3 regions of the Thalassospira indica genome follow, and region 1 is predicted to be linked to each of the others. Evidence: predicted binding sites of a transcription regulator. Region 1 holds the regulator's gene; each other region holds the start of a gene.

Evidence for each region. Region 1 encodes PhoB, which activates phosphate uptake and scavenging genes when phosphate is short. Its sites were predicted from a motif close to TNTCATAAAACTGTCA; they were not measured.
Region 2: a site for PhoB is predicted at 2,423-2,438, ahead of phnD (phosphate/phosphite/phosphonate ABC transporter substrate-binding protein). Genes of this name have one in related genera too.
Region 3: a site for PhoB is predicted at 5,713-5,728, ahead of DY252_RS06590 (inorganic phosphate transporter). Genes of this name have one in related genera too.

What each region holds. Positions count from the first base shown of each region.
Region 1 covers NZ_CP031555.1:809,216-817,220, forward strand. The annotation lists gene pstC (phosphate ABC transporter permease subunit PstC) at 1-303, shown strand, start outside; gene pstA (phosphate ABC transporter permease PstA) at 296-1,645, shown strand; gene pstB (phosphate ABC transporter ATP-binding protein PstB) at 1,647-2,450, shown strand; gene phoU (phosphate signaling complex protein PhoU) at 2,473-3,195, shown strand; gene phoB (phosphate regulon transcriptional regulator PhoB) at 3,212-3,910, shown strand; gene DY252_RS03945 (cation:proton antiporter domain-containing protein) at 3,990-5,738, opposite strand; gene DY252_RS03950 (calcium/sodium antiporter) at 6,005-6,967, shown strand; gene DY252_RS03955 (SDR family oxidoreductase) at 7,054-7,824, shown strand; gene folB (dihydroneopterin aldolase) at 7,926-8,005, shown strand, end outside.
Region 2 covers NZ_CP031555.1:3,817,843-3,825,847, forward strand. The annotation lists gene fumC (class II fumarate hydratase) at 1-1,388, opposite strand, end outside; gene DY252_RS17955 (DeoR/GlpR family DNA-binding transcription regulator) at 1,550-2,395, opposite strand; gene phnD (phosphate/phosphite/phosphonate ABC transporter substrate-binding protein) at 2,553-3,551, shown strand; gene phnC (phosphonate ABC transporter ATP-binding protein) at 3,634-4,431, shown strand; gene phnE (phosphonate ABC transporter, permease protein PhnE) at 4,428-5,234, shown strand; gene phnE (phosphonate ABC transporter, permease protein PhnE) at 5,228-6,052, shown strand; gene glpD (glycerol-3-phosphate dehydrogenase) at 6,054-7,574, shown strand; gene DY252_RS17985 (glutamate--cysteine ligase) at 7,656-8,005, opposite strand, start outside.
Region 3 covers NZ_CP031555.1:1,404,096-1,412,100, reverse strand. The annotation lists gene queG (tRNA epoxyqueuosine(34) reductase QueG) at 1-420, opposite strand, end outside; gene queF (preQ(1) synthase) at 541-1,008, opposite strand; gene tgt (tRNA guanosine(34) transglycosylase Tgt) at 1,012-2,154, opposite strand; gene queA (tRNA preQ1(34) S-adenosylmethionine ribosyltransferase-isomerase QueA) at 2,161-3,213, opposite strand; gene DY252_RS06595 (VUT family protein) at 3,337-3,882, opposite strand; gene DY252_RS06590 (inorganic phosphate transporter) at 4,114-5,640, opposite strand; gene DY252_RS06585 (AsmA family protein) at 5,811-8,005, opposite strand, start outside.

The DNA.
Region 1 (8,005 bases):
ATTTTCCCGGCCGCCTTGCCCGGTATTGTCGGGGCGGTTCTGTTGGCCGTTTCGCGGGCGATTGGTGAAACCATGATTGTTGTGATGGCCGCTGGTCTTGCCGCGAACATGACGGTGAACCCGCTTCAGGCGGTGACCACTGTTACCGTGCAGATCGTGACGCTTCTGGTCGGCGACCAGGAGTTCGACAGTGCAAAAACCCTCTCGGCCTTCGCGTTGGGGCTGGTTCTTTTCCTTGTCACCTTGGGGCTGAACGTATTTGCCCTTAAGGTTGTTCAGAAGTATCGCGAGAAATATGACTGATATGGCATCTCTTATGGAAGACAGAGCTGCGGCCAAAGTGATCTCTGACAATCTGCGCAAGCCGGTTGACTGGGACAGCCCGAAAATCGCCCGTAACATCAAGAAACGTTACGCGGCCGAACGCCGCTTTAAAAGCTATGGTCTGGTTGCGATCTGTTTGGCGCTGCTGGCGCTTTGCACGCTGGCACTCTCGATCGGCTCTAAAGGCTACAGCGCCTTTTACCAGACCTATGTCCAGCTCGAAGTGACCTTTGATCCGGCTGTGATCGATCCGGACCGGACCGGCGATCCCGACGTGATCGGGCGCGCGAACTTTGATGGTCTGGTCAAACAGGCGCTGCGTGATCGGTTCCCGGATGTGACCTCGCGCAGTGACAAACGTGATCTCTATGGCATCGTTTCAGGCGGCGCATCTTATGATCTGCGCGAACGGGTTCTCGAAAATCCGAGCCTGATTGGCCAAACGCGCACCATCTGGCTGATTTCCGGTGATGATTTCGACATGCTCAACAAGGGCTATATCGATCCCACCGTTGACGAAGGCGACCGTCGCCTCAATGACAACGAAGTCGCTTGGTATAACGAACTGGTTGCTGACGGTGCGGTGGAAAAACAGTTCCACACCCGCTTCTTTACCAGTGGCGATTCCCGCGAACCGGAACTTGCCGGTATCTGGGGGGCGGCTGTTGGCTCGTTCTATACCCTGCTTGTGACTTTGGCATTGTCCTTCCCGATTGGGGTTCTGGCGGCGATCTATCTCGAAGAATTCGCGCCCAAGAACCGCTTCACCCAGATTGTTGAAGTCAACATCAACAACCTGGCCGCGGTTCCATCCATCGTGTTTGGTCTGCTGGGGCTTGAGGTCTATCTCAATGTCATGCATTTGCCGCGCTCGGCCCCGGTTGTCGGTGGTTTGACGCTGGCGCTGATGACTTTGCCGACGATCATCATCGCATCGCGTGCGGCGATCAAGGCGGTGCCGCCGTCGATCCGTCAGGCCGCTCTTGGGCTTGGCGCATCACCGGTTCAGACCGTGACCCACCATGTCTTGCCGCTCGCCATGCCGGGCATTCTGACCGGCACGATCATTGGTATGGCACAGGCATTGGGGGAAACTGCACCGCTTCTGATGATAGGGATGGTGGCCTTTATTGTTGATATCCCGGGCGGGGCGCTTGACCCGGCAACGGTTCTGCCGGTCCAGATCTATCTGTGGGCAGACAGCCCGGAACGTGCCTTTGTCGAGAAAACCTCGGCAGCGATTATGGTGTTGCTGGCCTTCCTTGTCCTGATGAATGGACTGGCTGTGTATCTGCGCAAAAAATTTGAACGGAAGTGGTAAAATGGCTGCTGTATCCCAGAGCGCAATGACGGCGGAGCCGTCGGTCGAAAACCCGAAAATGACCGCGCGCAAGCTCGATCTTTTCTATAGCGACAATCAGGCCCTCTATGAGGTCAACCTTGATATCCCCGAACAGCAGGTAACCGCACTGATTGGTCCGTCGGGCTGTGGTAAATCCACCTTCCTGCGGTGCCTGAACCGGATGAATGACACCATTGACGGTGTGACGATCAAAGGTGACGTTACCCTGGATGGTCGCGACATCTATGACAAGCGGATCGACGTGGTTCAGCTGCGCGCGCGCATCGGCATGGTGTTCCAGAAACCGAACCCGTTCCCGAAAACCATCTATGACAACGTGGCCTATGGCCCGCGTATTCATGGTCTGGTCAATTCGCGTGACGAACTTGATGAAATCGTCATGACCTCGCTCGAACGTGCCGGTCTTCTGAAAGAAGTCAAAGATCGCCTGCAGTCACCGGCAACCGGTCTTTCCGGTGGTCAGCAGCAGCGCCTTTGCATCGCACGCGCGGTTGCCGTCAGCCCGGAAGTCATCCTGATGGATGAGCCGTGCTCGGCCCTTGATCCGATTGCGACCGCCAAGGTCGAGGAACTGATAGACGAGTTGCGTTCGAACTACACGATCGTGATCGTGACCCACTCCATGCAGCAGGCCGCCCGTGTGTCGCAGCGCACCGCGTTCTTCCACCTCGGAAAGCTGGTTGAAGTCGGTGAAACCGATCAGATCTTTACCAACCCGAAGGACGAACGCACCAAGGGTTACATTACCGGCCGCTTCGGTTAAGCGACGCCAGGAGTACGCATAAATGGCTGATGAACATACCCATATCGTAAGTTCGTTCGACGAGGAACTGACCCGTCTGAACAACATCATTTCGCAAATGGGCGGGCTTGCTGAAAGCCAGCTTATTTCCTCGATCAGATCCATCGTCAAACGCGATTCCGAACTGGCCGAGAAAGTCATCCTGTCCGATCAGCGCATTGATGTGCTCGAACAGGAAGTCCAGGACTTTGCCGTCCGTCTTCTGGCCCTGCGTCAGCCGATGGCTGATGACCTGCGTCAGGTGGTGACCGCGCTCAAGCTGTCAAACGATCTTGAACGCATTGGTGATCTTGCCAAAAACATCGCCAAACGCGCGCAGGTCCTGAACCAGATCCCGCCGATCCGCCCGGTTCAGGCGATCCCGAACATGGCCAAGCTGGCCCAGGAAATCATCAAGGATGTCCTGGATGCCTATATCGAAAGCGACGCCGAAAAGGCCCACCGGGTCTGGGAACGCGATCAGGAAGTCGACGATATGTACAATTCGCTGTTCCGCGAATTGCTGACCTACATGATGGAAGATCCGCGCAACATTACCGCATCGACCCATCTGTTGTTCATTGCCAAGAACATCGAACGTATCGGTGATCACGCAACCAATATCGCCGAAACGATCTATTACCGGATCAAGGGCGAAGACCTGCCGGGGATTGACCGGCCAAAAAACGACGCAGCGAACTTCGCTGTTGTCGAACCGAATGACTGACACGGGAGCATAGAAGATGGACCCAACGGTTCTTATCGTCGAGGACGAGGCAGCAATCGTAACCATGTTGCGCTACAACCTCGAACGCGAGGGGATGCAGGTTGTCGAAGCCGGTGACGGTGACGAAGCGTTGAAAATTCTGGCTGAAACCCATGTCGATCTGGTTTTGCTCGACTGGATGCTGCCGGTAATGTCGGGGATCGAGGTCTGCCGTCAGATCCGCCGCAAGCCTGAAAGCCGCGATTTGCCGGTGATCATGGTGACTGCACGCGGTGAAGAAGGCGACCGGATCCGCGGTCTTGATACCGGGGCTGATGACTATGTCACCAAGCCGTTTGCCATTGGCGAGCTTCTGGCCCGTATCCGCGCACTTTTGCGCCGGTCCGGTCCGGCGCAACCACAAGGGCAGTTGATCTATTCCGACATCGAAATGGATCTCGCCGCCCACCGGGTCAGCCGCAATGGAAAATCGATCCATCTTGGCCCGACCGAGTTCCGTCTGCTGCGCTATTTCCTCGAACATCCGGGGCGGGTTTTCTCGCGCGAACAGTTGCTTAACGCGGTTTGGGGGCCGAACATCTATGTCGAAACCCGCACGGTTGACGTTCATATCCGCCGCCTGCGCAAGGCGCTCAATGACGTCAAGGGCACCCGCGATATCATCCGCACGGTCCGTGCCGCGGGCTATGCGCTGGACTCTGAAACCGCTGCCTAACCCGGTTTAGAGCCTGATCTAATTAAAAAACCCCCGCAGCGATTTGCTGCGGGGGTTTTGTTTTAACGTCGTAACGTCTTCAGGTTTCTTTCTTCGCCGGTTTGTCCGCATTCTCCGACCCTGACGGTTTGCGCTGCGGGCGCGGCGCCAGTTCATTCATCAAAAGCATGTCCGCGCGGCGGAATTTGGCGATTTCGGCATCAATGTCTTCCTGCGGCACGTCGCACGCCGCCAAAACGTGATCGGATAATCTCAACCCGGTTTCGAGAACCTCCGGGATGGCGGCATCCGCCCCGTGGCGCGACAGCGGCCCGATATGGGTGATGTCCTGCGCACGGGCAAAGATCTTCAGATGCGGGTAATGCTGGCGCAAAAGGGCGACCGTCTTCTCGGTCGCATGCGGGTTCCCCATGGCAACAACCGCAATTTTTGCTTCATCCGTATGTGCAGCCCGGAAAGTTTCCGGTCTGGACCCGTCGGCAAAGTAAACCGGCAATCCTTCTGCCCGGCCCCGCGAAACCTGCTGTGCATCACTATCAAGCACCAGGAACGGAATGTTGCGCGTCTTGAGCAACCGGGCCAGAACCCGTCCAACGCGGCCGCTTCCGATCACCAGAACATGCTGGTGGATGCCCTCGGACTCTTCGGCAATCACGCCAAGCTGGTCTTCTTCCTTGGGATGAAGCTTTTCCTCGATCTTGTGACCAAGGCTGATCAGGGTCGGGGTCAGCGCCATCGAAATCGCCACCACCGGGATCAGCATCGCAGCCATTTCAAGCGGTACAGCACCATTCTGGGCGGCCAGGGCAAACATCACAAAGGCAAATTCACCGCCGGCGGCCAAGCTCATGGCTACCCGGATGGCAAGGCCGGTTTCAAACCGGATCGCACGTGCCAGAACGAACAAAACTGCCGTCTTGATCACCAGCAACAGCACCAGCCACATGACGATGGTGCCAAATTCGTTATACACAACGTCGGCATCAACCGACATGCCGACCGACATAAAGAACAGCGACAGGAACACGCCGCGGAACGGCGAAATGTCGGCTTCGATCTGATGGCGGAATTCGGTTTCGGCCAACATCACCCCTGCGATAAACGCCCCCAGCGCCATCGAAAGCCCGGAAACCTCGGTCAAGGTGCTGGCCGCCAGCACAACAAACAGCGTGCCGATGGCAAACAGTTCCGGGTTCTTGAGCGACGCGATATAGCGAAACAGCCGCGGCAACACATAGCGCCCGACGAGCAACAACAACGCGACCGACCCGAAACCAAGCAGGATGCTCATCCACGGGCTTGTTTCCGTTCCGGCGTCACCTGCGGCCTGCACCATAATCAGGAACGGACCAACCGCCACGTCCTGCAGTAACAAAATGGCAAGGGCCGCACGGCCAAACCGGGTATTGAGCTGCTTGTCATCGGAAAGCTGTTTGAGAATGATCGCGGTCGATGAAAGCGCAAGGGCGCCGGCAATCACCAAGGCCGTCGGCAGCGGGAATTCCATGACAACCAGAAGCCCCAGAAGGGCTGCCATCGACACCAGAATTTGCAAAACGCCCAGACCGGCAAACCGCCCGCCAATCACCCGCAAACGATCACGCGAAAGCTCCAGCCCGATCATGAACAGCAGGAAAACCACGCCCAGTTCGGCAACCGTGGAAATGTCTTCGCGTTCGGAAATCAGGCCAAAGCCGAACGGCCCGATAAAGAACCCGCCAATCAGAAAGCCGATGATCGAATTCGCACGCAGCTTGTGCGCAATCGGCACCGCAATGATCGCGGCAGTCAGAATAAGAAACAGCTCAAACAGGACGCTGTGATGCATGGCGAAATTCGTTCCGGAAGGCGGTCAAATAATCAATGGGTATCAGGACCTAAATCCCTGAAAATAACGAGATTACAACGATAACGAAAATAACCCTGCCAGTCGTGGGTAAATTTGCGGCATTTGCGAAATTCACCACGGAATCCTGCGATCAGGTGCTGTGGCAATTGTCACCGCCTGATGACTTGCCATTCGCGCCGCCAAATGCCATCTTCCGCGGGCCCGACAAAGGGCCGGTTTAATCGCTTTTGAAACGAGCAGATATTTTGGAACAGCTTATCCCCTATCTTCAGATCATCGCGGGTCTTGTTCTCCTGACAGCAGGTGGTGAATTCATCGTAAGGGGGGCGGTTGGTCTTGCACTTTTGCTGGGCGTTTCCAAGGTGATCGTCGGTCTGACGATTGTCGCCGCCGGGACATCGGCGCCGGAATTTGTCGTCTCGCTCAATGCGTCGCTCAAGGGCACGGCCGATATCGCCATGGGCAACGTTGTTGGCTCCAACATTGCCAATATCCTGCTTATTCTCGGTGCGGTGGCGCTTCTGAAACCCGTTGCGGCCTCGCGGGTCACCGTGGTCCGTGATGGTGGCACCATGTTGCTGGGCACGGTCCTGTTTATTGCCTTTTGCATGTTTGGCGTGATCGAACGCTGGGCCGGGGCGGTGATGCTTTGTGTGCTGGCGGCCATCTGGTACTTCACCTATCAGCACGACAAAAATTCGCCGAGCGAGGCCAGCCACCTGCACGAAGAAGAAGTCGACGAAGTCGGCGAAAAGCCCAAAGGCTGGACCAGGCCGATCATCGCCACCGTCATCGGGATTGTGGCGCTGATGTTTGGCGCCGAGTGGCTGGTTGAAGGCGGGGTCTCAGTCGCCCGACAGTTTGGCGTATCCGAAGCCGTGATTGGCCTGACCCTTGTCGCCTTTGGCACGTCACTTCCGGAACTCGCCGCATCGGTGGTTGCTGCCTTCCGCGGCCATTCCGATGTGGCGTTGGGCAATGTGTTTGGCTCCAACCTTTTGAACCTGCTTGTGATCATTGGCGGTGTGTCGCTGATCGCACCGATCCCGGTGCCTGAACAGATCATGAATTCCGATATCTGGATCATGCTGGCGGTAACCGTGGGTTTGCTCGGTGTTGCCTATGCCATGCGCAAGATTTCGCGCATCACCGGTGTTGCATTCGTGATTGCCTATCTGGTCTATGTCTTCCAACTTGTCGTAGCATAAAGCATATTGCGTTTAATCTGTTCAATCAGTTCGCGGGCCGTCTGTCCCATGACAGTCCGTACACTTTGCGAAGGATCAAGGCACCAATGACAGGTCAATTCCCGAAATCCGTTCTGATCACCGGTGCGGCAAAACGCATCGGTCGTGCATTGACCCTGGATCTGGCGCGCAACGGCTATGACATCGCCCTTCATTGCAACAGCTCGAAACAAGACGCCGAAGCCGTCGCTAACGAGGTGCGCGACCTTGGCCAAAAGGCCTGCGTCGTTTCGGCCGATCTGACCAACGAGGATGCAACCCATCAATTGGTTGCCGATGCGACCAGGCAACTCGGCCCGATCGGGGTTCTGATCAATAACGCCTCGACCTTTGAATTTGATGATGTGCAAACCGCAACCCGCGAAAGCTGGGATTTGCATATGGAAACCAATTTGCGCGCGCCGTTTATCCTCTCGCAGCAATTTGCAAAGCATCTGCCAGATAACTGTCAGGGCATGATCCTCAACCTGATTGATCAGCGTGTCTGGAACCTGACCCCGCATTTCATGACCTATACCTTGTCCAAAGCCGGGCTTTGGACCCTGACCCAGACGCTGGCATTGGCCCTTGCGCCAAAAATTCGCGTCAATGCCATCGGGCCGGGGCCGGCACTGCCTAGTAGCCGACAAACACAGGAAGATTTCGACGCGCAGTGCGAAAAAACACCCCTGAAAATAGGGACAAACCCGCAAGAGATTTGCGACGCGGTTCGATTTTTCCTTGCCGCGCCGGCCATCACCGGGCAAATGTTAGCGCTTGACGGCGGGCAGCACCTCGATTGGGCGCCCAGTGGCGAAGAAGATGCGCCCAACGAATGATGCCCGGTGGTGATCGTTAAGTCGCTGCCAGACATCGGGCCGGACATGTGTGGTTCTGTTGATCAAACTGCACAGGAAAGCAGCACAAGGAAGACCGGAATATGACCGCAGGCCTTAAACAGGATGCCAAAATTACGACATTGCCCTTTGCCGATGTGCCCCATGCAGATCGTGCAGGCAA
Region 2 (8,005 bases), 1.7 Mb from region 1:
TCGCGGGCCTGGACCAGCTCATCAAAGCGATCGCCATCGAGGAAACCAAGCGCGATGCAGGCTTCCTTCAGGCTACTGCGTTCCTTGTGCGCCTTCTTGGCCACGGCCGCCGCATTGTCATAGCCAATATGCGGCGCCAAGGCGGTCACCAGCATCAGGCTTTGTTCGACATAGTGCGCGATCTTTTCCTGATCGGCCTCAAGCCCGGCGATGCAGTTATCGGCAAAGCTGACCGATGCATCGGCAATCAGGCGGATGGATTGCAGAAGGTTATAAATAATCACCGGCTTGAACACGTTAAGGTCCAGATGACCGTTCGAACCACCCACCGTGACCGCAACATGATTGCCCATCACCTGCGCGCAGACCATGGTCAATGCCTCGGCCTGGGTCGGATTGACCTTGCCCGGCATGATCGAGGATCCCGGCTCGTTGGCGGGCAGCACAAGCTCACCCAGACCACAACGCGGCCCGGAACCAAGCAGACGGATATCGTTACCGATTTTCATCAGCGACGTCGCCAGCACATTCATGACACCCGACATCTCGACACAGGCGTCATGGGCAGCCAGGGCTTCGAACTTGTTTTCCGCCGTTTTAAACTCAAGGCCAGTGATTTTTGACACCTGTTTGGCAAACTCAACATCAAAACCATCCGGCGCGTTCAGCCCGGTACCAAGCGCCGTGCCCCCCTGTGCCAGTTTACGCAGGCGCTTAAGCGCATCGTCGATCCGATCAAGGCCGAGTGCGATTTGCGCGGCATAGCCGGAAAATTCCTGCCCCAGGGTCAGGGGAACCGCATCCTGCATATGGGTGCGGCCGATTTTAACGATATCGCCAAATGCTTCGACCTTGGCGCCAAGGGTCGTGCGCAGGTGCTTAAGGGCGGGTTTCAGCTTTTCCTCGATCTCGACCACGGCGGCGATATGCATGGCAGCCGGGAAGCTGTCATTCGATGACTGGCCGCGGTTGACGTGGTCATTGGGATGGACCGGTTCGCGCTTGCCCATCGGCTTGCCCAAAATTTCGCACGCACGGTTGGCGATCACTTCATTGGTGTTCATATTGGTCTGGGTACCCGATCCGGTCTGCCAGACGACCAATGGGAAGTGATCCAAAAGCTTGCCTTCGGCCACTTCGGATGCGGCAGCCTCAATCGCCTTGGCCAGTTCCGGATCAAGATTATCAAGGGCGGCATTGGCGCGCGCAGCCGCCAGTTTTTGAACCCCGAACGCCTTGATCAGGGCATCAGGCATCCGTTCACCGCCAATGCGGAAATTCTGTCTGGATCGCTGGGTTTGCGCCCCCCAATACCGATCAGAAGGCACATCAATTTCGCCCATGGTGTCCTGTTCGGTACGGGTGGTCACTGGATTGGTCACGATCATAATCCTCCGTGTCAGAAACAAACTGACCGGGGCGGGAACCCGGCATTCAACACAATAACGCGCTGTGCCGGGAAATATGGTTTGGAATCAGGACGAACGCAAACTCAACCGCGACCAAATTGCGGTTTGATCGATCTATTTATCGGTTCAGGCCAGTCGGTTCATGCCAGACCATGTTTTTCATCGCACCACGCCAAAAGCCGTATTCCCGCCCGTTCAAGCTGGGATGCGAATTCCGGTTCGGGTCTGCGATCCGTGATGATGCCGGTAAGCGCTTCAAGCGGGGCGACATTTTCCAGATAGCGTTGATCAAACTTCGTATGATCAACCATCAGCCAGGTTTCATCAGACCGTTCCATCATCGCGCGTTTGACGGCCACCGCCCGGCGGTTAACGTCACTAAAGCCCTGCCGCGAAATTCCCGATGCTCCGATAAAGGCAATATTGGCGTGGAAACGGCGCAGATATTCGACGGTATCGTTGCCATAGACCGCGTTTTCACGACGGTCAAACTGGCCGGGACACATCAAAACATCATCATGATCGGCAAGTTCGGCCATGCCATGCACCACCGCATAGCAATTGGTCAGAAACGTGCGTGGCAGTTTTGTCGTGCGGGCCGCCAGAAACGGCGCAATCTGGGCCACAGTTGAGCCTGCATCAATCATGGCCACATCGCCGGACCGCACCATGTCAGCCGCCAGCATGCCAATCCGTTCAAACCCGGCCACCGCCGATAACTGGCGTTCTGCCAGATCGGGCTGATGGCCCATGGGCCGCGCCGATGCGCCACCGAACTCGCGTTTGATCAATCCATCACGGCTCAGCGCGTCAAGATCACGACGGATGGTTTCGGTTGCAACATCGAATCGCTCTGCAAGTGTGGCAACTCTCACATGAGGGTGAACCTGTAACTCTTGCAGAATACGACGCTGCCGCTCTTTTTTTCCCAAACGCAAAGCCACATCCCCCTCAATTATGGCCGGTTTTGTGCCAATAGCAGGCATCTTAGCAATCCTGAGCGAAACATTTTGTTACAGTTTTGTGTTGATTTTCCAACTTTTTCAAATTCATAATGTTGATTAAAGCAACAATAAAAACAACAAAACCACATTCAAAAACGGCGGAAAGCCGTCATTCACAGGGAAGAAAGGTTCGAAAACAGTGTTTTCAATTCCGAAAAAAACCGACAGTTTAAAGCTCACCACCCTCCTTGCCGCAATCGGCATGGTCGGCATGGCATCCACCCCGGCCGCGGCGGCAGATGACTGCATTGCACGCGGCGATCTTGACCCGATGTATTGCGACATGGACGGCGACCTTGTTGCCGATGCCCCGCCCGCAGACCAGCAGGTCGATCCGGACACTCTTGTCTTTGCATATACCCCGGTCGAAGACCCGGCGGTTTATGCCGATATCTGGGACCCGTTCCTGCAGCATCTTGAAGAAGTAACCGGCAAGGACGTTCACTTCTTTGCCGTTCAGTCGAACTCGGCAGAAGTCGAAGCCATGCGTTCAGGCCGCCTGCACGTTGCCGGCTTCTCGACCGGTCCGACCCCGTTTGCCGTCAACCTTGCCGGTGCGGTTCCGTTTGCCCTGATGGGTGCGGATGATGGTCGCTTTGGTTACACGCTTCAGCTCTACACCCGTGTAGACAGCGGCATTGATACCCCGGCTGATCTTAAGGGCAAACGCGTTGCCCATACCTCGCCGACCTCGAACTCGGGCAACCTTGCACCGCGTGCACTGCTTCCGGGTCAGGGCATCGTTCCGGAACAGGATTACGAAGTTGTCTATTCCGGTTCGCACGATCAGTCGATCCTGGGCGTTGTTGCCGGTGACTATGACGCCGCCCCGGTTGCGTCCGAAGTTGTCGAACGTATGGCCCAGCGCGATCTCTATGATCCGAACGAAGTCAAAATCATCTATGAAAGCAAGCCTTTCCCGACCACTTCGTTCAACTACGCCTACAACCTGAAGCCGGAACTGGTCGAAAAGATCAAGGAAGCCTTCTTTACCTTTGACATGAAGGGCACCGCCCTTGGTGAAGAGTTCAAGGGTGTGTCGAAGTTCCTGCCGATCACCTATCAGGAAGACTGGGCGGTTATCCGCGAAATTCAGGCTGCCAACGGTGTGAAATACACCCCGGACAACCTGAAGTAATTCCTGATTTTCCAATCGATCCGAACTTTGCAGGGCCTGCCTTCGCAGGCCCTGTGCCACCCATTTCATTCGGGGTAACGCAATGCTGCGTATCAAAGAACTTGTAAAACGCTATGGCGAAGAAAAGGCAGTGTTGAAGAACCTGAACCTTGAAGTGCCGGGCGAAAGTGTTGTTTCCATCATCGGCGCATCAGGCGCAGGCAAAAGTACCCTGCTGCGTTGTATCAACCGCCTTGTCGAACCGTCTTCGGGCTCCATCGAACTCAATGGCACGGAACTGACCAAGCTTGAAGGCAAGGCGCTGCGTCTGGCACGCCGCCGCATCGGCATGGTGTTTCAGGGCTTCAACCTGATCGACCGTTTGACAGTGATGGAAAACGTGCAATCCGGGCGCCTTGGCTATCTTCCGGCATGGCGCGCGGTCACGCGCAAATATCCGCAGGAAGACATTGATCGCGCCTTTCATCTGATGGAACGCGTCGGCATCGCCCATTATGCCGACAAACGTGCCGATGAACTTTCCGGCGGTGAACGCCAGCGTGTCGGTGTGGTCCGCGCCCTGATGCAGGAACCTGAAATCCTGCTGGCCGATGAACCGACCGCATCGCTTGATCCGAAAACATCCCGTCAGATCATGGAACTGCTGCGCGCGCTCGCATCCGAGCTGCACCTGCCGGTTCTGATCAACATCCATAACGTCAACGAAGCCAAGGAATATACCCAGCGGATCGTTGGCATGCGCTTTGGCCGCATCATTTTCGATGGCGAGCCGGTCGACCTGACCAATGACGCCATGGACGATATCTATGCCGGTGTGCCCGCCGAAGAACGCGGCGACGCCGAAAGCAGCACCCACCTGCGTGAGGTCGCCGCACGATGAGCAGCACCGTTCAAAAAACGGGCCGCACATGGAAGAAGCCCCCCTTTATTGCCAACCCGATGTTGCGCTGGGGACTTCTGATTGCTGTTGTTGCCTATGTCTGGTGGGCCATCACAACCCTGCCATTCGACTGGGAGCGCATCCAGGACGGTGTCCCGCGTGCGATCCGCATCTTCAAGGGCGCCTTCCCGCCAAGCTTCATCCGTGGCGAATTGCTGTTTGACGGCTTTATGGAAAGCATCAAGATCGCCATTGTCTCGACCCTGCTCGGTCTGGCGTTAAGCGTCCCAATTGCCTTTGCATCGGCGTCAAACATCGCACCGAAATGGCTTTATACCATCGGGCGTGGCGTGATCATCGTTGCCCGCTCCTTCCACCCGGTCATTGTCGCCATCCTGTTTGTCAAAGCGGTCGGCTTTGGCCCGCTGGCAGGCATTCTGACGCTGACGGTCTATTCCATCGGTTTCGTTGCCAAAATGCTGGCCGAACGGATCGAGGAAATCGACTGGGGCCAGGTTGAGGCAATCCGTGCTGCAGGCGGGGCGACATTTGTCACCCTTCTTTATGCCGTGATCCCGCAAATCATGCCCCGTCAGATCGGCCTTTCGATCTATCAGCTTGATAGCAACCTGCGCGCCTCTGCCATTGTTGGCATCGTTGGCGCGGGCGGTATCGGATCGACCCTTCTTAATGCCTTTGGGCGTTATGACTATGACTTTGCGCTGGCGATTACCCTTTGCATCATCGGTGTGATCCTTGTCAGCGAGGCCATCAGCGGCCGGATCAGGAGGAACCTATGGTAGCCACCACCCAACCTACCGGACCGGAAGCAATCGCCAATCGCGAATGGTCCCGCTACACCACCAAGGAACGCTGGCGGCGTTATGGCCTGACCGCACTGGTCGCGCTGGCTGTCGTCTGGTCCTTATCAACGATCAACATCATCTGGCCGTGGCTTTGGGATGCCCCGGAACAGATGGGCGATCTGTTTGCACGCATGTTCCCGCCATCGCTTGAAGGCTGGCAGGAAATCGGCTGGACGCTTTTGGAAACCGTCAATATCGCAACCATCGCGACCTTCTTTGCCGTGTTCCTGTCCCTGCCGATTGCACTGATCGCGGCACAGAACACCACACCGAACCGTTTCACGCTCTGGCTTGGCCGGTTCATTCTGGTGTCGTCGCGTTCGGTCAACACCATCATCTGGGCACTGCTGTTTGTGGCTGTGTTCGGACCGGGTGTTTTGGCCGGTATTCTGGCGATCATTTTCCGGTCCCTTGGCTTCCTTGGCAAATTGCTGGGCGAGGCGATCGAGGAAATCGACCGTGCCCCGATCGAGGCACTGGAATCTGTTGGCGCATCGCGCTTCAAGATTCTGGTCTATGGCGTCATTCCGCAAGTCATGCCGACCTTCTTTGCCGTATCCATTCTGCGCTGGGACATCAACCTGCGTGAAAGCACGGTTCTGGGTCTGGTCGGGGCCGGCGGGATCGGCATCATCCTTCAGGGGGCGATTGATACCTTTGCATGGCAAACGGTTGCCACGATCCTTCTGGCAATCATTGGTCTGGTCATTATTGGCGAAGCCATTTCAGCTTACCTGCGTAAAAAGGTGATCTAACGTGACCGGAACTTACGACCTTCTGGTCGTTGGCGGCGGCATCAACGGGGCTGGTATTGCCCGTGATGCCGCCGGTCGCGGGCTTTCTGTTCTTTTGGTCGAACAGCGCGACCTTGCCTCGGCCACCTCTTCTTCCTCGACCAAACTCATCCATGGCGGTCTTCGATATCTTGAACATTACGAGTTCCGTCTGGTGCGCGAAGCACTTCAGGAACGCGAAGTTCTGTTGGCTGCTGCCCCACATATTATCTGGCCTTTGACATTCGTTTTGCCCCATCACAGGGGCTTGCGTCCGAAATGGATGCTGCGCGCCGGACTGTTTCTTTATGACCATCTGGCAAAACGCAAACGCCTGCCCGGGTCACGTGCCGTCTCATTTAACGGCACGCCGGAAGGCCAACCGTTGAAATCCGATTTCGAGGGCGGTTTTTCTTATTCCGATTGCTGGGTGGATGATGCCAGGCTTGTGGTCCTCAATGCACAGGATGCAAAGGCCCGCGGGGCTGACATCCGCACACGCACCAGATGTGCATCCCTGGTGCGTCATCACGATCACTGGAATGCCGAACTGATCGGGCCTGATGGTGCCCCGCAATCGGTCAGTGCCAAGTCCGTGGTCAATGCCGCAGGGCCGTGGGTCACCGAGATGGTCGAAAATGCCGGACTTGGCAAAAAGGCCGCCGGTCTTCGACTGGTCAAGGGCAGCCACATTGTGGTTCCTCGCATTCATGACCATGATCATTGCTATATCTTCCAGAATGGCGACGGGCGCATTGCCTTTGCCATCCCCTATCAGCAGGACTACACCCTGATCGGTACCACCGATGTCGCCTATAACGGCGATCCGGCACAGGTCAAAATCAGCGATCAGGAAATCGATTATCTGCTGGATCTGGTGAATGGCTATCTCGCCAAACCGCTTGGCCGTAAGAACGTGGTTTGGGATTATTCCGGTGTGCGACCGCTTTATGATGACAAGAACGACAATGCGTCGGCGGTAACCCGCGATTACGTGTTCGATCTTGATACCGGCGACACCGGAAGTTCGTCACCGATCCTGTCGATCTATGGCGGCAAAATCACGACTTATCGCAAGCTTGCCGAACATGCGATGCAGAAACTGGCGCCGGTTCTGGGCAACGATGCCAAGGACTGGACGGCAAATGCCATCCTTCCCGGTGGCGACATGCCAGACGGCGATTTTGATGCGTTCCTTGCCAAGGCCAAGGCAACCTATGACTGGTTGCCCCGCGCATTGCTCTATCGCCTTGTGCGAAGCTACGGCACGGCAATCAGCAAGATCATTGGCACGGCAACATCGCTTGGCGATTTGGGCCCGGAAGTCGCGCCGAACCTTTACGAAGCTGAACTCCATTACCTGATGGCCAATGAATGGGTGTGTCGCGCAGAAGATGTTCTGTGGCGCAGGACCAAGCTTGGCCTCGGGATGCAGCCTGATCAGGTCGATGCCATCGAAAAATGGTTTGCTGCCCAAACCCGGCTTGATCGGGCTGCGCAGTAACCCTCAAAACGAGCAACCTGCAAACAGCAAAAAAGGGCAGTGAAATCACTGCCCTTTTTCTTATTGCGTAATACGTTGGCCTTAGTAGGCATATTCCTTGAACAACGGATCAACCGATCCGTTCCATTCGGTTTCATACTTATCAAGGAATTCCTCAGCCAGAGTCACGCCGCTTTGCGCAACGTCATCAAGGCTGTCGAGGAAGTGGCTTTCGTCATCGCCATAACCATCCATTCGACCACGGTTTTTAAGACCTTCGCGCGAAATCGCCAGAACGTCTTTTGACAGATCCTGAACCGTGCCGTTCTTGAACGGGGTGGCAAGGGCGGTACGCGGAACATCGTTGCGCAGCGCCTCGCGCTCAGCAACCGACAGGTCCTTGACCAGATCCCATGCAGCATCAAGGGCTGCATCATCATACAGCAAACCAA
Region 3 (8,005 bases), 590 kb from region 1:
GAAAACCTTGACCTGTTCCGCCCCCCCCGACTGTTCAACAACCCAGCGGGCGAGCTGCTTCAGGCGTTTTTTGATCAGGTCGTGATAATCCTTGTTCTTGGCGTAAACCGAAATCATCGCCCGATCCGGATGATCCAGCAATGCCATCGGATTTTCCGCCGGGCCATAATTACTGCCAAGGACAATCACCGATTTGACATCAGGCCACAGCATTTCCGGATCGCGCCGACGCGGCAGGCGTTCAGGATCATTCATCCACGCCATGGAGCCGTATTCACCACCCGCGACAAATTCATCAAGACGTTGCTGATTGCGCGCATCAATTTTCGGACGCGCCACTCCACAGACATCAAAGCCGATTTCACGGGCTTTGGCCTGAAGCATTTCAAACGTGATATTTTGGCGCGTATTGGTGGTCATGGCATCAGTGCATTCATTCGGCCTGTTTATTCTTCGGCGCGTTATATCGCCTTACGATCATAACGCAAAAGGCCGCAACATGATGCTGCGGCCTTTTTAACAAACTCATAAACGCAGTTTCTAGCCGCGCCCGCGATAAGGGGCCACGCCCTGTTCGGGGATCCAGACACCTTCGGGTGCCGGACCGGTCTGATAGAACACATCAATCGGAATGCCACCGCGCGGATACCAATACCCCCCAACACGCAGCCACTTCGGATCAAGGGTTTCGACAATGCGCTTACCGACCTTGATCGTGCAATCTTCATGGAAAGATCCATGGTTGCGGAAAGACGTCAGGAAAAGCTTCAGCGACTTGCTTTCGACCAGCCAGTCACCGGGCACATAATCGATCACCAGATGGGCAAAATCCGGCTGACCGGTGATCGGGCAAAGGGATGTGAATTCCGGTGCAACAAAGCGCACACAGTAATCGGTTCCGGCCTGCGGGTTTTGTACCCGTTCCAGAACCGCTTCGTCTGGCGATGCAGGCTGCTTGGTGTCGCCGCCCAGCATGGTCAGGTTGTCGTAGATGGTTTGATCAGCCATGGCTTAGTCCTCGATAATCGGCACGGGATCAATATCCCCGCCTTCCTGTCCGGCATGGAAATCGCGCGCGAAGGCGTCCATGCCGCCTTCGGCAATCGCTTCGCGCATGCCACGCATCAGATCCTGATAATAGGCAAGGTTGTGCCAGGTCAGCAGAACCGCGCCGAGGATTTCCCCCGCCTTGATCAGGTGATGCAAATAAGCCCGCGAATATTTCGTGCAAGCCGGGCAACCACATTGATCATCCAGCGGACGATCATCATCACGATGACGACCGTTCTTAAGGTTCAGCGTCCCGCGATGGGTAAAGGCCTGTGCATTGCGCCCGGACCGGGTCGGCAGCACGCAGTCAAATTGGTCAATCCCGCGCATCACGGCCCCGACAAGATCGGACGACTTGCCAACCCCCATCAGATAGCGCGGCTTGTTGGTCGGCAGCATATCAACGCAGAAATCAAGCGTATCAAACATGATCTGCTGGCCTTCGCCAACCGCAAGACCACCAACCGAGTGGCCCGGCAGGTCAAGTTCAGCCAGCTTTTCGGAGCTTTCACGCCGCAGGTTTTCAAACACGCTACCCTGCTGAATGCCATAAAGCGCGTAGCCTTCGCGGTTAACAAACGCATCCTTGGACCGTTTCGCCCAGCGCATCGACATCTGCATGCTTTCGCGCGCTTGCTGTTCGGTTGCCGGGAATGGGGTGCATTCATCGAACGCCATGGTGATGGTCGAACCCAGCAGATGCTGGATTTCCATCGAACGTTCGGGTGTCAGGTTGAACTTGCGGCCATCGATATGGCTTTTAAACGTCACACCTTCTTCTGTGATCTTGCGCAACTTCGCCAGCGACATGACCTGATACCCGCCACTGTCGGTCAGGATCGGCTTGTCCCAGTTCATGAATTTGTGCAGACCACCCAGACGCGCAATGCGTTCTGCACCCGGACGCAGCATCAAATGGTACGTATTGCCCAAAAGGATCTGCGCACCCGTGTCGGCAACGTTTTCCGGCAACATGCCCTTAACCGTGGCGGCCGTCCCCACCGGCATGAAAGTCGGCGTATCAATGACGCCGTGCGCGGTGTGGATGCGCCCCAGACGGGCCTTGCCATCTTGGGCAAGCAATTCATAACGAAATTCGGTCATCGGTTCTTATGTCCGTGCATCAATTTTGTTGGCGCATTCAAGCAGGCTGCAATCGCCATAGGAATAAAAACGGTATTCGTTTTCGATGGCGTGGTTATAGGCCGCCTTCATCCGGTCAAACCCCGCAAAGGCCGAGACCAGCATAAACAGCGTCGAACGCGGCAGGTGGAAATTGGTCAGAAGCATGTCCACCGCGCGGAATTTATAGCCCGGCGTGATAAAGATGTCGGTCTCTGCCTCGAACGGTTCAACCACCCCGTCTTCGCGCGCCGCACTTTCAAGCAGTCGCAGCGACGTCGTGCCGACCGCAACCACACGTCCGCCATTGGCACGGGTTTCGTTGATCAGATCGGCGATTTCCTTGCTGATCGACCCCCATTCGGCATGCATCTTGTGGTCATCGGTGTCATCCACCTTGACCGGCAGAAACGTGCCCGCCCCGACATGCAGCGTAATCGTGCGGCGATTGATCCCGCGCGCATCCAGATTGGCCAGAAGTTCCGGGGTGAAATGCAAACCCGCGGTCGGGGCTGCGACCGCGCCATCCTTTTGCGCAAAGATGGTCTGATAATCGGATTTGTCCTGATCATCGCCACCGGCGTCACGCCGGATATAGGGCGGCAGCGGCATAACGCCGTATTTCTCGAGGGCCGCAATCAGGTCAGCACCGGACTTGTTAAAGCGCAAGGTCACTTCGCCGCCGTCCTTCTTGGCAAGAACTTCGGCTTCGAATTCTTCATTGACCTTGAAGGTTTCCCCGATGCGCAGCTTCTTGGCCGGCTTTGCAAATGCCACCCAGGTGCCAAGGCCTTCCTGTTTATGCAGGGTAACTTCAACCTTGGCATCCCCACGTTTGCCAAACAGGCGGGCCGGGATCACACGCGTATCATTGGATATCAGCAGATCACCGGGACGCAAAATATCGGGCAATTCGCGCACGATGCGGTCCTGCATTCCTTCGCCTGACAAATCAAGCATACGGGCCGCATCGCGCGGATTGGCCGGATGTTCGGCAATGCGTTCGCGCGGCAATTCAAAATCGAACAGATCGACTTTCATGGATCAGGGAAATTCCGCTCAATTAAAAAACAAATGAAGGGGCGTCTTATGCGCCCCTTCGCAATAAATCACAAGGCCACGGTCAGCATATCTGAACCGCCCCGGCCATGCATCAGGCCGGTCTTAGCCCCGGACTGGTTGCGCATCGGCGCGCGGGGTAACCACGGTCATCAGAAGGCGGAACGGTGCCAGACACGTCAACGCCATGATCATCTTGGCTGCGAAATCACCCATCGCCCACGTATCCCATGGAAGACCGGTACCGGCAAACGCAATCGAGAAGAACAGAGCGGTATCAACCGCCGAGCCAATGCCCGACGAAATCAGCGGGGCTTTCCACCAGCTTGCACGGCGCAGTTTGTCAAACACGGTGACATCCAGCATCTGGGCAATCAGAAAAGCCGAACCCGATGCGATGGCAATGCGCGTATCCGCAACGATCAAGGAAAGAACAACCGCCAGCGCAAAACCGGCCAGCACAACAACCCGTGCCGCCGCCGCACCACGTGCACGGTTGGTCAGGTCGGTAACAAGGAAAGCGACCGGATAGGTAAAGGCACCATAGGTCAGCCAGTCCGCCAGAACGCCGGGCAGCGGGTATGCGACCAGAATGTTCGATGCGACAACGGTCACCGCCATGGCGAGGACACCGAAAATGATCGCTTTCATCTCTTAGCCCTTCTCATCAAATGAACCCACGCATAACAAAACTCGCGGCCCACCATACTGGGCGACGATCACGAACGGATTCTGTGTAACTTTGGTGCGGCTGTTTACGCGCAGACCAAAGCCCGGTCAAGGAAAAACGGCGATCAGGAAAACCTGATCGCCGCTGCAGATCGCTGCAAGTCGCCCCGGGGAAAATGGGGCGCCGCGCCGCGAAACCATATTCGTTTTAAGTTACAGCATGATGCCGCGAATGGTGAAGAACAGAAGCGCTCCGAGGAAGGCACCGGCCGGAACCGTCACCACCCAGGCGGTTGCAATCGTCACCGCATAACGACGGCGCACCAGAAGACGCTTGCGCATTTTCTTCTCGGCCTTTTCGGCCTCACTCGGGTCAATCTGGCGAAGTGCTTCGATATGTTCATCGCCCTGTTCGTTTTCAGGACGATCCACCAACATCGGCGATGCGACCTTGCGACGACGATGCGACAGGCTTTCACGCAGGAAACCAACCCCGAACACGGCACCAACCGCAATGTGCGTCGAACTCACCGGAAGGCCCAGTGCAGATGCGACAATCACGGTAAGGGCCGCCGACAATGCAACCGTATAGGCACGGATCGGATCAAGCTTGGTGATCTTTGATCCAACCGTCTTGATCAGTTTAGGACCAAACAGGATCAGGCCAGCAGAAATACCAAGCGCGCCGATGACCATCACCCAGATCGGGATCGGGGCCGAGGTCACGATCTGACCGCTATCAACTCCGGAAACAATGGCGGCCAGCGGACCAATCGCGTTGGCAACATCGTTCGAGCCATGCGCGAATGACAGCAAGGCTGCTGAGACGACAAGCGGAATGCGAAACAGCGATGCGATTTCCTTGCGACGGCCGGTCATGCTGGCCGAAGCACGGAAGACGGCCTTGCGAACCGGGATCACGGTCAGGAAGAACGCGGCAACACCAATGGCGATCACAACCGGTGTTTCGGCCTTCCAGATTTTCTTCACACCCTTCATCATCAGATACATCGTGAAGGCCGAGACCATGACACCGACCAAGATCGGAACCCATTTGCGCGCAGCAGTCACGCGGTCTTCGGTGTAAAGAATGCGGAATTTGATAAAGGCCAGGAACCCGGCAGCAATCAAACCACCCAGAACCGGCGAGATCACCCAGCTTGCGGCGATTGTGCCCATGGTCGGCCAGTTCACCGCCCCAATGCCAACCGCGGCCATACCAGCTCCCATGACACCACCAACAATCGAATGCGTGGTTGATACCGGCGCGCCAAACCAGGTGGCCAGGTTCAGCCAAAGGGCTGCGGCCAAAAGGGCTGCCATCATCGCCCAGACAAAGGTTTGGGCATCGGGCATCTGGGTGGGATCGATAATGCCGTTCTTGATCGTGCCGACAACATCGCCACCGGCAATGATCGCACCAGCGGCCTCGAAGATGGCCGCAATCAAAAGGGCGCCAACCATGGTCAGCGCCTTGGAACCCACCGCCGGACCAACATTGTTGGCAACGTCGTTGGCCCCGATATTCAGCGCCATATAACCACCGATAACGGCGGCGGCGATCAGGAAGCCACTTTGCGGCAGTCCGCCCATGTGAAAGGCGACAAACGCACTACAGGCAAGCAGGAAGACAAGTGCCAGACCAAGCTTCGCACTGATCGATGCTGTTTCACCCAGCCCCGCATCCATGCGTTTTTGCCACTTGAGATCCTTATCCAGAGCAGTTTTCTTTACCGACATAATCAACCGTTACCATCAAAGGGAATCGACGGGCGGATCATGTCGAAGCCGGACCTCTTTGTTAAGGTTTTTTTGCTGTTTTATGACGACCTTCGGTCAAGCCGTTGAAGACAAAGAAAAACGGCCCCACAAAACGGGGCCGTTTTCCAACATTTTCAAGGGATTTGATATCAGCGACCGAACTGGTTCAAAAGCCCCTTCAGCAGGCCTTTGGCCGCATCCTCGGCAGAGCCGCCACCAGAACCACCCGTTCCCGATGAATCGTTACTTGATCCGCTGCCACCCAGCGCCTTGTCGATCAGGTTGTCGAGAACCCGAACCGCAACCTTGTCCATGCGCCCGGTGATGACCGGATCGTCGATCTTGCCTTTGGCATAGACGCTGAACGGCGGCAATTCTTCGATCTTTTCAGAGAAATCGAAATCAGCCTGCGTATCCATCACCCAACGCGGCAAATCAAGGGTCGCATCCGCATCCGCAGTGCCGACCCGCGACAGTGCTTCGACACGGGTGGTTTTGGCAATGCCGTTGGTGATGGTCATGTCCGCTTCAAGCGATTGCATAAGATCGTTGTTGCCAACACCTTCAACCACCATGGCCTGCGGGCCCTGACGAAGCAGTGCTTCGATATTCAGGCGCGGATCCGGCGACCGTTTGTCGGCATTACTGAACCGCACATTGTTCAGAACCAGATTGGCCGTACCGTTCAGGGCCGATACCAGACGGCGGGATGTATTACCCTGCGCATTGGCATCAAATGTCAGCCCCAGTCCGCCAAGGATGGTGTCACTTGCCACCCGGATCGGCACAAGGCTTTCGATCCGCGCACTGTCCAAACGACCAGCAAGGGCCAGTTTGGGCACATCAGTATTACGTGCATCAAAGGTGCCGTTAATCGCAAGGTCACCCTGCCCCAGAAGCCCGGTAAAGCTCGGAATGCTGAGAAGCCCGTTAACCAACGTTGCCTTCAGGTCCGGATTGATCAGGCTATAGGTATCGAAATCAAGCTGATCCAGGGCAACCGCAATATCAGCATCAATCGAACGAAGGGCCGAAACATCAATCACGGTGTCATCCCACGGCGTGCCGTCGCGGGCATCAACGCGGGTAACCATCGTGGTTTTCGGCAGATTGAATGCCGCCTTGCGCGGGCCACTGCCCATACCGGGCATCAGGCTTGCCCGCTTGTCTGCTGGCAGGAACGGATCTACCACAAGCTTGCCACCGGAAAGTGCGACAGAAAGCTTGGGCTGTGCCTGTGAACCATCAAAGCGCACGTTACCCGACGTTTCAAATGCGCCGAGGATAAGCTTCAGGCCGTCGACGGCGACATTCTGCGCATTGCCCTTCACAGTGCCCGAAACCGCCAGTCGGCCGAGATTGCCCGATGGCGTGTAGGTTGGTGCCAAAAGCTCCAGCGCACGGTTCAGGCTGGATGCCTGCACGGCAAGCTTGCCATCAATGCCGGGATTACTGCCGAGCATTTCCGAGACAACGCCATCAAGAGCAACTTGCAAAAGCGGGTTGGACACATCAAGTGCAACCGTCGGTCCGGTAACCGGGCCATTCAGATCCAGATTTGCCTGAACACTCTTGTAACTGCTTGCCGGTGCCGGAAGGGTAATACCAGTCAGCTTTGCCAGCGGCTCCAGCGTTTTGGCCGTGATACGCACGGACAAATTATCAAACGCCGGCACATCGGCCGAACCGTTGAATGCGCCCTTTGCACTGGCGGCAAGGCCTGCTGCATCGGCAACCGCAAAATTGGTCAGGGTAATATTCGGACCATTGAGGCTGCCATCAATTGAAATGCCACGTACCGATACGCCAGAGGAGATGATCTCATCGGCGGCCAGTCGGTAATTGGCGGCCATGCCTTCAAGGGGGGCCAGCGCATCCTTGATGATCTTGACCATATCCTGCTTGGCAGCAGAAGCATTGCCCGCATCCGATGAAGATGATGCAGTACCGGACGATGCAGTCCCGCCCGCCTCAGAAGTCGTAGAGACGGAAACGTCCGCATCCGGCGCAGCTGCGATATATTGATCAAGGTTGATCCGGTCGAGCTTCAGACCAATACCCAAGGCAGGCAGGCCCGATCCGCCGAGATTGGCAACAACAGCCCCGCGAATGGCGGTATCATCGACCCGCAGATCAAGATCGGAAATATTGAGTTGTTCGGACGTACCCTTGATGCCGCCGGTCAAGGAGAACCGGCGAAGACGATCAGCACGAATGCCGTCGACATCAACACCCAACCAACGCATGACCGCACGAATGTTTTCGGACGCCACTTCATAGCTAAGTGCGGCACTCAAGTCCGGCGTAGTGCCGGAAATACTGCCAAAGACAGATACATCTGTCC